Sporomusa termitida: one gene and its partners. The protein of the gene in region 1 interacts with the protein of each later gene in a pairwise test. Links are inferred from orthologs where the notes say so. Each region holds a gene or a part of one and is shown on either strand. Other genes may lie near its edges.

Region 1 (2,923 bases):
GGCCAGGGAGGATGTCACCCAGGCGGGGGCAGCGCTGGCCGTGGAAACTCATATTATATCGGCTCCCAAAGCTACCTTGGCGGAGCTTAGCCGCGTTCTGAGCAGGAGCGGCATTCAACTGAATGGAATTGTTGCCAGCGGCATTATAGCGGCCGAGGGTATGAATACTGAATTACCAGGACAGCCTACTAACTTTATATTTATCGATATTGGGGCAGGAGTTGCCGATATTTCGCTGTATGTGAAAGGACGCCTGCGTTCATCAGCCGCATTACCGCTGGGTGGTGACTATATAACCAGTGATTTAATGCAGGGGTTGAGCGTGAACCGGGCCCATGCCGAGGAAATTAAACGCTATTACTCGCGACTTTCTCCTGATTTACGAAATCAGGGGGTGGTTTTGGATTGCAACGACTACGGGACGGTTGATAAACATATTCCTTTTGATTTTTTATATGATATTATTGAAAGCAGGGTAGAAGAAATTGTTACTTTAGTGTATGGTTATCTTAAACCACTGCAGGCCGAATATTTAACAAAACCGGGACAAACTTTCGAAACTGTTTACTTAACTGGTGGTTGCGGAGCGATGCCTAGTATGGGGGCTTGTGTGGCCAAGTTTTTTCAATTACCTACCACTACGGTAACACCGGAAGGTTTGTCTGCTGAATACGTGCACCCTGCTAATACCGTATGTTATGGAATTCTAAAGCACGGTGCCAGAATTACGGAAAATGAGCCGGTTGGCGGGCATAGTGCCTGGAACACATTGGTTCATAAAGCTAAAAAATTATTGAAATTTGATCGATATTAAGGGAGGAAAACTTACTAATGCTGGAATTTGATATGGATTTAGATCAATTTGCTTCGATAAAAGTCATTGGCGTAGGCGGTGGCGGCAATAATGCGGTAAACCGTATGATTGGGGCCGGCCTGCAGGGCGTTGAATTTATTACTATTAATACCGATGCCCAGGCCTTACTTGGCTCCGAGGCTGCCTATCGTATTCAAATTGGTGAAAAGCTGACCAAAGGTCTCGGGGCTGGGGCTAATCCCGAGATTGGTGAGAAAGCGGCGCAGGAGAGCAGGGAAGATATCATAAAAGTGCTTAAGGGTGCCGACATGGTATTTATCACAGCCGGTATGGGCGGCGGTACCGGTACAGGTGCTGCGCCGGTGGTGGCTGAATGTGCCAGGGAAGTAGGCGCACTTACGGTTGGCGTTGTCACCAAGCCGTTTACTTTTGAAGGGCGTAAGCGTCAGTTGCAGGCAGAACGCGGGACTGCCAAGCTTAAGGAAAAGGTAGATACGCTGATTACTATTCCTAATGACCGCTTGTTGCAGGTAGTTGATAAACGGACTTCGATTTTGGATGCATTCAAAATCGTTGACGATGTATTGCGCCAGGGTGTGCAGGGTATATCTGATCTTATTGCTGTGCCGGCGCTGATAAATCTTGATTTTGCTGACGTAAAGACCATTATGAGCGACGCCGGTTCAGCCCTGATGGGCATCGGTTTTGGCACCGGTGATAATCGTTCGATTGCAGCCGTTGAAGCCGCTATCAGAAGCCCGCTGCTGGAAATGTCAATTGATGGTGCCAAGGGGGTATTACTGAACTTTACCGGCGGCCCCAATACTACGTTATTTGAGGTTAATGAAGCAGCCGATATTATTGCCAAGGCTGCTGATCCGGAAGCAACCATTATTTTTGGGGCAACTATTGATGAGCGTTTTGAGGATCAGGTGCGGGTAACCGTTATTGCTACTGGTTTTGATCCTAAACCGTTAATAAAAACAAACGAGGGCCGGCATGAAAGTCCGGTGATCGAGCCTTTTAAAGGTCGTGATTTAGATATCCCGGCTTGGATGCGCCGTTAATAATCTGTTTTTAATAATCAACCCCGGCTCCGCTGAGCCGGGGTTTCTGTCTGTTTTTAGTCATATTCTCTGGCAAAAAATTACATTATTTTAAAATAAACCTTGATATAATTGGCATAGTGATTTTAGCAGTGGCATATATTGCTATGTATCGGTTCTTATTATGGTATAAAATCCCACGCCAGGAAAGGAAGACCAGTGTACATCTATGCTGATATGGTATTATTAATAAATTTTACGATGAATAGTGTTATTTTAGTGTTAACAGCTTATGCGGCAGGTATTTCATTCAGTTGGAAACGAATATTACCGGCAGCTTTCCTGGGCGGAATATATTCCCTGGTCGGGATTTTTCCGCAGATGTTTATGTTGTATACAATCCCGGGAAAGTTGTTGGCTTCAGTGCTCATTATCCTACTGGCTTTTGGTCGCAGGTCCTTAAAGCTAACACTAACACTTATCGGCATTTTTTTTGTCATCTCTTTTATTTTAGGCGGCGCGGTATTGGGCTGGCTTTACTTTGCCCAAACCGGAGCGACGCCCGGGGCCGGTCAGCTGATTACATTGTCCTGGCGTCATTTGCTAATAGGCACTGTCATCGCTGTAACCCTGATTGGGCTTATCGTTAAGCAAATGCTTGGCAGAATGTATCGCCGGCAGACTTTTTATCAGGCAAAAATCGAGTATGACGGGCGTTCGGCTGAAATCACCGGGATGCTGGATACCGGTAATGGGCTTTTTTCGTTGCTGGGGCATAAACCTGTTGTTCTGTTAAACCGGCAGGCGTCACTTTCCCTGCTTAGCTTGCAGGCAGCGGCATATTTAAACAATAATACTCCGGAGACGTGGCTGACTAATCTTGATCAATGCTTGGATACCGCCTGGCTGTCCCGGGTGGAGGTTATTCCTTATCAGTCTGTCGGCAGCCGGAGTGTATTACTGGGATTCAGACCGGACCATATCACCGTAATGACCGAGTGTGGCCCGGCTCGGACCGCTAATGTGCTTATCGGCGTTTATGGCGGTGTTTTTGCCGGCGGCA
Region 2 (5,266 bases), 290 kb from region 1 along the record:
CCAACTGTCAAAGATGGGATTATACATGATCGGAGAATAAAGTCAAATATAGGCAGCGATTATACTGCAAAAAATATTTTTGTCAATCCCTGTAACCTTGACTGTTTTTGATCTGTTTCTGTGGCCGCTGGTAATGACGACCGAAGAACGGGATACTTTGAACAAACCGGCAATAAAGGCAATACAGGCTGCGTTCGCCTCGCCGTCAACCGGCGGCGAGGTCAGATTGATTTTTATACTGTCGCCCATGATACCGCTGACGGCGTTTTTACTGGAACGCGGCTGGACCCGTACTTTAAACGAGACACCGTCCGGAAGTTCTTTTATATCAAGCTGATCTGGCAATGTTAATTTTCATCTTCTTCCGCATTGTTAAGCATTTCCATCTGGGCCTGCAGCAGGGTGCGCAACCGGGTGCGGAAAACCTGCGACTGTTTTCTTACTTCTTCATACTCGCCGGTCATCTTGCGCACTTTGGACATTCCTTCGTCAACCAGCCTTTGGGCGCGTATCTCAGCCTCTTTAATCATCAGTTCGGTCTCTTTTTTGGCATTCAGTTTTACTTCTTCAGCAGTTTCCTGGGCAATAACCAGTGTACTATGGAGGGTATTTTCCATATGCTGGTAGTGTTCGAGTTTGCTGTTGAGGCGCTCAATTGTTTCTTTTAAATCAATGTTTTCACGATACAGTGTTTCATAATCCTTAATCACCCTGTCGAGAAACTCATCCACTTCTTCCTCATTATACCCGCGAAAACTGCGCTTGAACTCTTTATTATGAATATCCAACGGTGTAAGCATAACTCCCCACCCCTATTCTAATTACATAAATCTTCGGAGTAAAACACTATAGCGGCCCTTTTTCGTTTGGCCGGGGACTTCCAGGACTTCGACCCGGCCGCGGCCACGCATGGAAATGACATCGCCCACCTTTACGGCCTGGGCCGGACTTTTGGCATCCTGCCAGTTTATTTTTACCTTGGCAGCGGCAATATCCTCGGCCATGCGGGTGCGGGAAGTTCCAAAACCGGATGCCGCCACCGCATCCAAGCGTAAGGAGGCGACTGTCGACCGGATTTCCTTGATTTTTTCTTCTTTGGCAGGAATGTCAGCCAGTGAGGCCTGCGCCACAGCTACGGCAGCCTGGCCTACTTCGGCAAGATTCTGCGCAATATAGGCGGCCATATTTGTGTCCGCCATAATATAGCAGTGTTCGCCGCCCATGATAATGTCGCCCAGCATTTCCCGCTTAATGCCAAGGCCCATAAGTGCGCCCAGAACATCCCGGTGCGACAGGCGGCAATAGCGGCTGTCCCATTGAACAGACAGGCAGGATATAGAATAATCCAGGGCCCCGGCATAAGCAAGAAATTCAGTATCAACAAAAGCTGCCTTCATGCGCTCGGCACCGGGATAACCGCCATTAGTCTCGAGTGTCAGCCGGTTGTAGTGGGCCGCTATGGTTTCGGCGATGCTCTGACCATAGGGGTCCAAAAATTCACTGATCTTATATTTGCGGTTTTTAAGCGTTGCCTCTGCTAAATCCAGAAGTCTGGCTGCCAAATCAGCATCACCTGATGCCCGGTAATACCGCAAAATCTTATCCCGTTCGCTCATCTACCGCCGCCCCATTTCGCGGGAACGGTTGGTGGCGGCCACAACCGCATCGATAAGTGCGGCCCGGACACCATTTTGCTCCAGCACATGCACGCCGGTAATGGCTGTACCGCCCGGTGATGTAACCATGTCCCGCAATTTTGCCGGGTGTTCACCTGTTTCCAGTACCATTTTGGCTGCGCCCATAAGGGTTTGCGCAGCTAACAGAACGGCTGTCTGGCGGGAAAACCCAACCCGCACGCCGGCATCGGTAAGGGCATCAATCAGGACAAAGGCATAAGCCGGGCCACTGCCGGACAGACCGGTTACAGCATCCATCGTATCTTCGTTAACTGTAACTACTTTGCCAACAGAGGCGAATACCTCCGCCACCGGCTCACTTACCGCAGTAGTGGCATATTTCCCCAGGGCCATGGCCGACATCCCTTCACCAACAGCAACCGGTGTGTTGGGCATCACCCTGATAATCGGTACTCCTGGCATTTTTCCCTGAAAGGCGGCAATGGTTACCCCGGCCGCTACGGAAACAACCACGGTTGTTTTGGCAACAACCGGCGCAATGGTATCAATTACCCCGTTGATTACCTGGGGTTTTACTGTTAAAAACAGGATGTCCGACTGCCGGGCAATCTCCTGGCTGTCAAGCGTTGTTGATACTGTAAAAGTGCCGCGCAGATAGCCCAGACGTTCAGTTGAAACATCGTTTACTGCAATTTGTGACGGCATTACTAAGCCGGCGTGCAGAATACCTCGTATCAGCGCCTCGGCCATGGCGCCGCCACCAATAAAGCCTATTTGTTTGTTTGTCAGCATAAACCCTCCGTCTGGTGTGTTAAAACTATTTATTGGCCCAGGGCAGCAGTGTCTTGTCGCCGCCTTCGTCCCGCGGGCTGTAGGCAACATCTACATTATTCGGGGCACATAAGAAGATATGATTACCGACCTTTTGAATCTGGCCGTTTAGGGCATAGGTCGTGCCGCTAATAAAATCAATCATGCGCTTAGCAATATCCGGATCGGTATTCTCAAGGTTGACTACCACCGGCTTACGGCTTTTCAGATAGTCGGATACATGCTGGGCATCATCAAACGAAAATGGCTCAACAACCATGACTTTGACTTGTTTGCCCTGTTGCTGGCTGCTCGGGGCCATCGGCAGGGATACGACATTATTATTCTTCTGTTTTATTTTTGCTTCGGATTCCTCCGGTCTGGAGCGGTCTTCCTCCTGGTCTGCCGGTTCAAAAAGACCAAGGCTGCCCCATACTTTTTCCATAAACTTCATAACTTTCTCTCCTCCCTAATATTGGCGCGAGCCAAATATTGCAGTACCGATACGCACTAAGTTTGCTCCCTCTTCGATAGCCACCTGATAATCGTTTGTCATTCCCATTGATAGCCAATTAAACTCAGTATTGGCTAATTTTAATAGTTTTAATTCGCTGTATAGCTGATAGGTCTCTTTAAACACCGGGCGAATTGCCTCAGGGGTTTCGCTAAACGGTGCAATTGTCATCAGACCGCAAAGCCGCACATGTTCGAGCTGGCTGATCAACCTGGCCAGCGGCAGGGCTTGTCCGGCTTCCACGCCAAATTTACTGTCCTCATCGGCAATATTAACCTGCAGTAACACATCCTGGCGTTTACCGAGTTTGCCGGCTGTACTGTCAATCTCGCGCGCCAGCCGCTCACTGTCAACAGAGTGAATCAGATCAGCCAGCGGCACTGCCTGCCGCACCTTGTTTGTCTGCAGATGACCGATAAGATGCCATTCAGCCGACCGGCCTGCTGCCTGGATGGCGGGGTGTTTGGCCAGCATTTCCTGAACCCGGTTTTCCCCCACGGCAGTTACCCCTGCAGCTAAAGCTTCCAGCATGGCGGATACGCCGTGGTTTTTAGTGACAGCCACAAGTTTGACCTTGCTTATATCTATTTTTTTGTGTATTTCTTCAATATTTTGCGCTATTGACATGGCAAACCCTCCATCTTATTAGGTTATTCGCCCAGAAACATAATTTTCCTCTAAAAATGATCTATTTATTCAAGCTTTTACCATAAAAATTAGAAAAACCGCTGGCGCGATCTTTTGGCTTTGCACCTAGCAAATAATCCTGGAATACAAGGGAACGGCTTTACTTTTGGCATGACCCAAAAGTAACAAAAAGTCTAGGCCCGAAGCCTCCAAAAGCTGAAAAGCCGGGCGGTATTCCTAAAATCCGCAAACTCGCTCCGCTCAAACAGTGCGGATTTCTTAACGGCATACCGCCCGGCTTTTCTCCTGCGGAACGCTTTTTTTTTCGGCAAAGGGCCGGGGGGGGCTACCAGGGGTGGTGGGGCACCGTCTCTGCTCAAGCTGGGCATTGACCTTGGTTCCCCTTATTTTATAAGGACGTTCAGCCTTGTAAAACTTATAATTTCTGATAGTATAAAAAAACCCCCTATATAGACAAGTACACTACATTAGGAGTTTTTACGTCTATTATTTAGCATTCAAAATACACCCTGTGTTTCAATTAATAACAACAATATTACTCTATCAAAATCCACTTATAAGTTTCAATACATTCCATGTTACAGTTCATAAAATGTACTACCCGAGGCGCTCCAGCCTTACTAGTTACACCAATCTTACCAAAACCGCGTTGTAATGTAAATGGGGCGAGTGCTTACCCGTCCCAGCCGGCCAGCCGATCTGCACTTGCAATTTACCGCAAACAGGCTATAATTAGAAATAGGTGGAAATTAAAAAGTCGCCGTGACCTGAAAGTGTAACCAGCACTTCCAGGCCCGCGCAAGGTGCCGTACACCTACACGTAACAGCCAAGCTGTCCACGACGACATTTCTATTATACACCGGGCTTCTGCCGCCGCACAAGCGGGGAGCGCGGGGTAAATAGCCGTTGCCGCCGGCGACGCCGGGCTGGGAGTGCGACTGGACGCAGCAAAGGATGCCGACTATTCTCAGCAGCTAATGAGCAGCAGCGGGGCAAACAGGGGGCTTACCGGTTTGTGACCGCCCTTGTTGTTTCGGCCGGATATGCCGGCTTATTAGCGCTGAGTATGTAACAGATATCGCAACAGAACGCATGTGTAGGGTAAAACCCTTTGCATGCGTTCTTTTTAATTTCCCCCTGTAAAATAAGCTGATGGCCATACCGGCCGCAGTCTGAATATAGGGGGTATATATATGTCTGATCATTTAACGCCAGCTGGTGCAGCTTTTTGTCCGGGGCTGGTTTCCTTCCTGCCTGCAGAGCGGGACTGGGAGCCGCAGCCGCCCGGGGCAGAGCCGGAAGATCCGGAGGACCGGCTGATGCTGCGAAGCATCTTAACCGAGACCTTTAATCAGTATATCTTTGTCAGGGTGGACAATATCCTCAAACTGGCCGGCACCAACGATGCCGGTTACAGTAAGACGGTCAGTAAGGTCGGCGCCACCCTCGACCGGCTGCTGGCCCTGGCCGGGGAGCTGAAGGACCAGTATCCGGAATTGCAGGAGCTGGTCATGGATTACGAGTCGTTCACCGCCCTGGAATCGGGCCAGTCGGCGGAAATCGCTTACAAGCAGGGCTTGCGGGACTGCAGCCATATCCAACAGGAGTTTATGACTTTCCTGCAGCAGCGCTAGATTGAACGCCAACGGCTCCGCC
Region 3 (5,148 bases), 470 kb from region 1 along the record:
GCGCCCAATTAATAATGTTGTCGATGTAACCAACTTTGTTATGCTGGAATTAGGCCAGCCCATGCATGCTTATGACTATAACCTGCTGGCCCGTCACAGCTTGGTTGTCCGGCAAGCCAATCCGGGTGAAAAACTGACTACTTTAGACGGTGTTAAACGGGAACTCGCACCGGATATGCTGGTAATTGCCGATGCCGTTCAGGCGGTAGGTATTGCCGGGGTTATGGGCGGACTGGCTACTGAGGTAACGGCAACTACACAAAACATATTATTGGAAGCCGCTGCTTTTAAAGGCGTCAGTATTCGCAGGACCTCACGCGCCCTTGGGCTCCGCTCCGAGGCGTCAGGCCGGTTTGAGCGGGGTGTGGATACCGCTAATATTATCAAAGCGCTGGACCGGGCCGCCAAATTACTCGAAGATATGGGGGCCTGCAAGGTATGTCCGGGCATTGTTGATGTTTACCCTGACATGCAGCTGCCGAAACAGATTGTTTTTACGCCGGCACAAATTAATAAGTATTTGGGTACGGACATTCCCGGCAGCACGATGAAAGCTATACTACGCCGGTTAGGCTTCAGTCCTGATGCCGGTGAAGAAAAGATTACCGTAACAGTACCTACCTGGCGCAGCGATGTTACACTGCCGGCCGATCTTTGCGAAGAAATTGTCCGGATCTATGGTTATAACAATGTACCTTCCACCACCCCAGCCGGCAGTATGGTCCAAGGGAAGCAGAGCCATTCCCAGAGCATTGTCGATAAGATGAAAGACATCCTGACCGGCAGCGGCTTTGCCGAGATTATTTCGCTTAGTTTTACTCATCCCGGGGTTTTTGATAAGCTTAATATTCCGGCCGACAGTCCGCTGCGCGCAGCCATAGAGGTCCTTAATCCCATTACTGACGATTTTCCTATTTTGCGTACCACCCTGCTGGGCGGTGTGATGGATACAATCGTGCGTAATCTTGCCCGGAAAAATGAAGATTGTAGGATCTATGAGATTGGCGCCGTATATCTGCCGGCAGCACTGCCACTCAGAGAGCTGCCGCAGGAACCGCTTATGTTATGCGGGGCCATGATCGGCAAACGTCATGCCAGCGCCTGGAATCAGCCACGGGATATGGTCGATTTTTATGATGCCAAAGGCAGTGTCGAGGCTGTGCTTGCGGGCTTGAAAATTGACGGGTATAGTGTGGAAGCGGCCGTAACCCCTTCCCTGCATCCCGGCAAAACAGCCATGATAAAAAAAGACGGCGATGTGCTGGGGTATGTGGGTGAAGTCCATCCGGAAGTTCTTAACGCGTATGAAATTAACCGGAAGGTGTATCTGTTTGAATTGTACGTGGCGGCTCTTATTAAACATACGGCCACTACCCCCGGTTATCAGGCTTTGCCCAAATTCCCGGCAATTATCCGCGATCTGGCCCTTGTGCTGCCTGAGAAAATCCCGGCTGAGGCCGTAACCCAGGCTATTCTGGACACTGCCGGGCCCTTGTTAAGTGCTGTGCAGCTGTTTGATGTATATACCGGACAGCAAGTGACAGCAGGCTCGCGCAGCCTGGCCTTTTCGCTGACTTTCCGGGCTCATGACAGGACACTGACCGATGCTGAAATCGATGAGTATTATAAAAATACCATTGTATATTTGGAAAAGACATTGGGGGCAAGACTCCGGGATTAGACCGGAAAATGTCTCTTTGATAAAAACAAAAAAACCTTTACCTCGCCTCCCGTTTATGCTAAACTGTTAACCGGGATGGACATAATAGGTAAATGTCTGTGTTGACTGGATATTTACTGGAAACCAGATCTGTCTCTAAGAGACAGATCTGGTTTTTTTTAGGAGGAAAAATAGCAAAGAGGTGAATCTATGAATTTTTTTCGTACAAAATGTATTGATAAGCTTAAGGAAGGGGCAGAACAGCAGGGGTTAAAAAAGAGTCTTGGTGCCACCGATCTGATTCTTTTGGGTATTGGCTGTATTATCGGCACCGGTATTTTTGTTTTAACCGGTGTAGCTGCGGCTAATTACGCCGGACCGGGCATTATGCTGTCTTTTGTTATTTCTGGTTTAGCCTGTGCGTTTGCCGCTTTGGCGTATGCCGAACTTGCGGCTATGGTGCCGATTGCCGGCAGTGCCTACACTTACAGCTATGCTGCCTTGGGTGAAATCGTTGCCTGGATTGTTGGCTGGAATTTAATTTTGGAATATTCTGTAGGTTCAAGCGCTGTAGCCGCCGGCTGGTCCGGTTATATGGTAGGCCTGCTGAAGTCCGGTGGTATTGAATTACCTAAAGCATTTACGGCCGTACCGGCCGACGGCGGACTCGTCAATCTGCCGGCGATGCTGATTGCCCTGCTGTTAAGTGTGTTACTGGTGCGTGGTACTAAGGAGAGTGTTACGCTGAATAAAGTCCTGGTAGTGATAAAGCTGGCCGCTGTGTTTATTTTTCTGGCCCTGGCCGGTCCCAAGGTAAACCCTGCTAACTGGTCGCCGCTGATGCCTTATGGATTTTCCGGGGTAGCCGCCGGGGCGGCAATTATCTTTTTTGCTTATATCGGTTTTGATGCGGTAGCCACTGCTGCTGAAGAATGCCGGAATCCCAAACGGGATTTGCCGGCAGGTATTATTGGCTCGCTGGTGATATGCACAATCCTCTATATTGTTGTGGCCGGTGTTCTGACCGGTGTGGTACCTTATCAGCAGTTAAATAATGCCGAACCTGTCGCTTATGCCCTTCGGGCCATTGGGTATAATTTTGGCTCCGCACTGGTGGGGACCGGGGCAATAGCCGGTATAACGACTGTGTTGCTGGTTTTGATGTATGGACAAACACGGATATTTTTTGCCATGTCCCGGGACGGTCTGATTCCTGCCCGCATCTGTAAAGTACATCCCCGCTATGGTACACCTCATATTATTACAATGGCTGCCGGTATTGCCGTGGCCCTCATCGCCGGCTTTACCCCTATCGGTATTATTGCCGAACTCACCAATATCGGTACCTTGTTTGCCTTTGTTGTGGCCGCGATTGGTGTACTGGTGCTTCGTTATACCAGACCTGATATTCCCCGCTCTTTTAAATGTCCGGCCGTAAAGGTTATTGCCCCGTTGGCAGTACTGTCCTGCGGGTACTTAATGGCCAATTTACCGGCAGAAACCTGGATACGGTTTGGGATTTGGTCAGCGATTGGTTTTGTTGTCTATTTCGTTTACAGTTATCATCATAGTGTTTTAAATAAGGCGGAAGTGGCCGGTAAAGAATAATTGCCGGTTACCCCGGGCGGGTTATCCCGCCTTTTTATTTTTTCTAGCAGGAATTAGTTTTTAGATGCTAGAAGTATAGTCTCAATAAATATTATTATTTCAGGTGGAGTATGTCAGAAATTAAAAATAAAGTTACCGTCGAGATATACGGCGAAAGCTATGCTCTAAAAGGTAATTTAGAAGAAGCACGAATCAGGCGCTTAGCAGTTATGCTGGATGAACGCATGAAAAAAACGGCAAAAGTGAATCTCAGGCTGTCGCCGGCCAAAATAGCTGTTTTGACCGCATTAAATATTGCTGATGAGTTTTTGCGGCTGGAGCAGGACTATCTGGAGCTCCTTGAACTGATTAAAGAGGACAAATAGCCGGCTTTTGTATACCGAATGCGGTATAACACTTGGATGTCATGTTAATAATACTGACAGAAAAGGAGTGGTACCGTGTTTGATAGCGGTTCAATTGGGCAGGTCGCTTTTCGCTTAATGATCCTCTGTGCGCTGGCCCTGATTGTAGTAAGAATGATGGGCAACCGCACGGTTGGCCAGTTATCACCATTTGATTTTGTTATCATGGTTGGTATTGGCGACGTGATTGTGGCGGGGACAATGGATCAAAATCCCACTTTATTTGCCGGGGTTGAGGCGCTGGTGGCATTACTGCTGCTACAACAGGTTTTAGGCTATTTGGCCTTGAAGAACAACACTTTGCGCAAATGGTTTGAGGGTACACCGGTAACGCTGGTCAAGGATGGGCGCCTGATCGAAGAGAATTTTACCAAAATCCATTTTAACTACGATGATCTGCGGCAGGAGCTGCATAAAAAAGGCCTGGATTTATCTGATTTAGGCACGATTGAAGTGGCTCGCCTGGAAAGCTGCGGGGAGTTTACCATGCTGCGCACACCGGAAAATGATCCCCTCACCAAAAAAGAATTTGAAGACTATATTAGAAATTTGTACAACAATCCACTCAGCCTGGCCGGTGAAAAATTGACCAAGTTTGAGGCTTTTATGGATGATGTTCAATATCTTGCCGCCCATTTGCGGGAACAGGAAAAGCAAAAAGCCGGCAGCCGGGAAAAACCGGCCAGTCAGGAAAACGAGCAGCATTAAAGAGAGGAAGGGATGCCCCTTCTTCTTTCTTATCCTGAGAGAAAGGTTAACTGGCGATGCGGGTAGTATTATTATTTATTGACGGGTTTGGTTTAGGCAGCACTAATCCCGGGATTAATCCAATTGTCCGCTTTGGGCTGCCTACTATGGAGAAATTGTTTGGCCGGCCACTGACTGCAGAAATGGCATTCACATTAGCTCCGGAGCGTTGTATTGTGCCTCTTGATGCTACGCTGGGGGTACCCGGATTACCGCAAAGCGCAACCGGGCAGGCCGCTATTCTTACCGGTCTGAATACGGCCAGGGCCATGGGGCGGCATCTACAGGCTTTCCCGGGGCCTCAGCTTGCCGGTATTATTACTGAAAACAACATTATGCGCCGGCTTGCCCAAGCCGGCTTGCCGGCAACCTCTGCCAATATGTATACACCGAATTATTTTGAACTGGTGGCTAACCGCAAGCGCCGCCATTCGGCGATCACCCTGGCGGCTCTGAGTACCGGCATGCGGCTTAGGTCTTTGCCGGAAATGCATAGCAATGAAGCCGTGTACCAGGATATTACCAATGCCGCTCTTCCCGAGTGGGGAGTACATGGTTTGCCAGTGTTGAGTCCCAGCCAGGCCGCCGGAAATCTGGTTAATATTTCCAGGAAATATTCCTTCACTATTTTTGAATATTTTCAGACTGACAGGGCTGGCCATAAGCAGGACTGGCAGGCTGCGGCCGCCATTCTGGCACTGCTGGATGCTTTTATTGGCGCCGTTTATG

Evidence for each region.
Region 2: the proteins of ftsZ (region 1) and SPTER_RS10020 interact in binary tests that used the Bacillus subtilis proteins (3 or more experiments, as listed by UniProt). The link is inferred for Sporomusa termitida from one-to-one orthologs.
Region 3: the proteins of ftsZ (region 1) and SPTER_RS10910 interact in binary tests that used the Bacillus subtilis proteins (3 or more experiments, as listed by UniProt). The link is inferred for Sporomusa termitida from one-to-one orthologs.

What each region holds. Positions count from the first base shown.
Region 1 is NZ_CP036259.1:1,876,366-1,879,288, forward strand. The notes cover bases 1-2,856. They hold ftsZ (cell division protein FtsZ), read left to right. Parts: upstream 1-831; coding sequence 832-1,881; downstream 1,882-2,856. Other genes in these bases: ftsA (cell division protein FtsA), read left to right, coding at 1-814; SPTER_RS08490 (sigma-E processing peptidase SpoIIGA), read left to right, coding at 2,122-2,856. In the rest of the region: more of SPTER_RS08490, read left to right, coding at 2,857-2,923. UniProt on the Bacillus subtilis protein: Essential cell division protein that forms a contractile ring structure (Z ring) at the future cell division site. The regulation of the ring assembly controls the timing and the location of cell division.
Region 2 is NZ_CP036259.1:2,168,909-2,174,174, forward strand. The notes cover bases 1,179-4,078. They hold SPTER_RS10020 (cell division protein SepF), read right to left. Parts: upstream 2,902-4,078; coding sequence 2,455-2,901; downstream 1,179-2,454. Other genes in these bases: SPTER_RS10010 (YlmH family RNA-binding protein), read right to left, coding at 1,179-1,616; proC (pyrroline-5-carboxylate reductase), read right to left, coding at 1,617-2,429; SPTER_RS10025 (YggS family pyridoxal phosphate-dependent enzyme), read right to left, coding at 2,917-3,588. Also shown: SPTER_RS10000 (DUF167 domain-containing protein), read right to left, coding at 43-345; SPTER_RS10005 (DivIVA domain-containing protein), read right to left, coding at 348-800; more of SPTER_RS10010, read right to left, coding at 822-1,178; SPTER_RS10030 (hypothetical protein), read left to right, coding at 4,804-5,244. UniProt on the Bacillus subtilis protein: Cell division protein that is part of the divisome complex and is recruited early to the Z-ring. Probably stimulates Z-ring formation, perhaps through the cross-linking of FtsZ protofilaments. Its function overlaps with FtsA.
Region 3 is NZ_CP036259.1:2,342,995-2,348,142, reverse strand. Bases 2,224-5,005 are described here. They hold SPTER_RS10910 (cell division protein ZapA), read left to right. Parts: upstream 2,224-3,378; coding sequence 3,379-3,633; downstream 3,634-5,005. Other genes in these bases: SPTER_RS10900 (alkaline phosphatase family protein), read left to right, coding at 4,437-5,005; SPTER_RS10905 (DUF421 domain-containing protein), read left to right, coding at 3,709-4,380; SPTER_RS10915 (amino acid permease), read left to right, coding at 2,224-3,268. Also shown: pheT (phenylalanine--tRNA ligase subunit beta), read left to right, coding at 1-1,681; more of SPTER_RS10915, read left to right, coding at 1,871-2,223; more of SPTER_RS10900, read left to right, coding at 5,006-5,148. UniProt on the Bacillus subtilis protein: Activator of cell division through the inhibition of FtsZ GTPase activity, therefore promoting FtsZ assembly into bundles of protofilaments necessary for the formation of the division Z ring.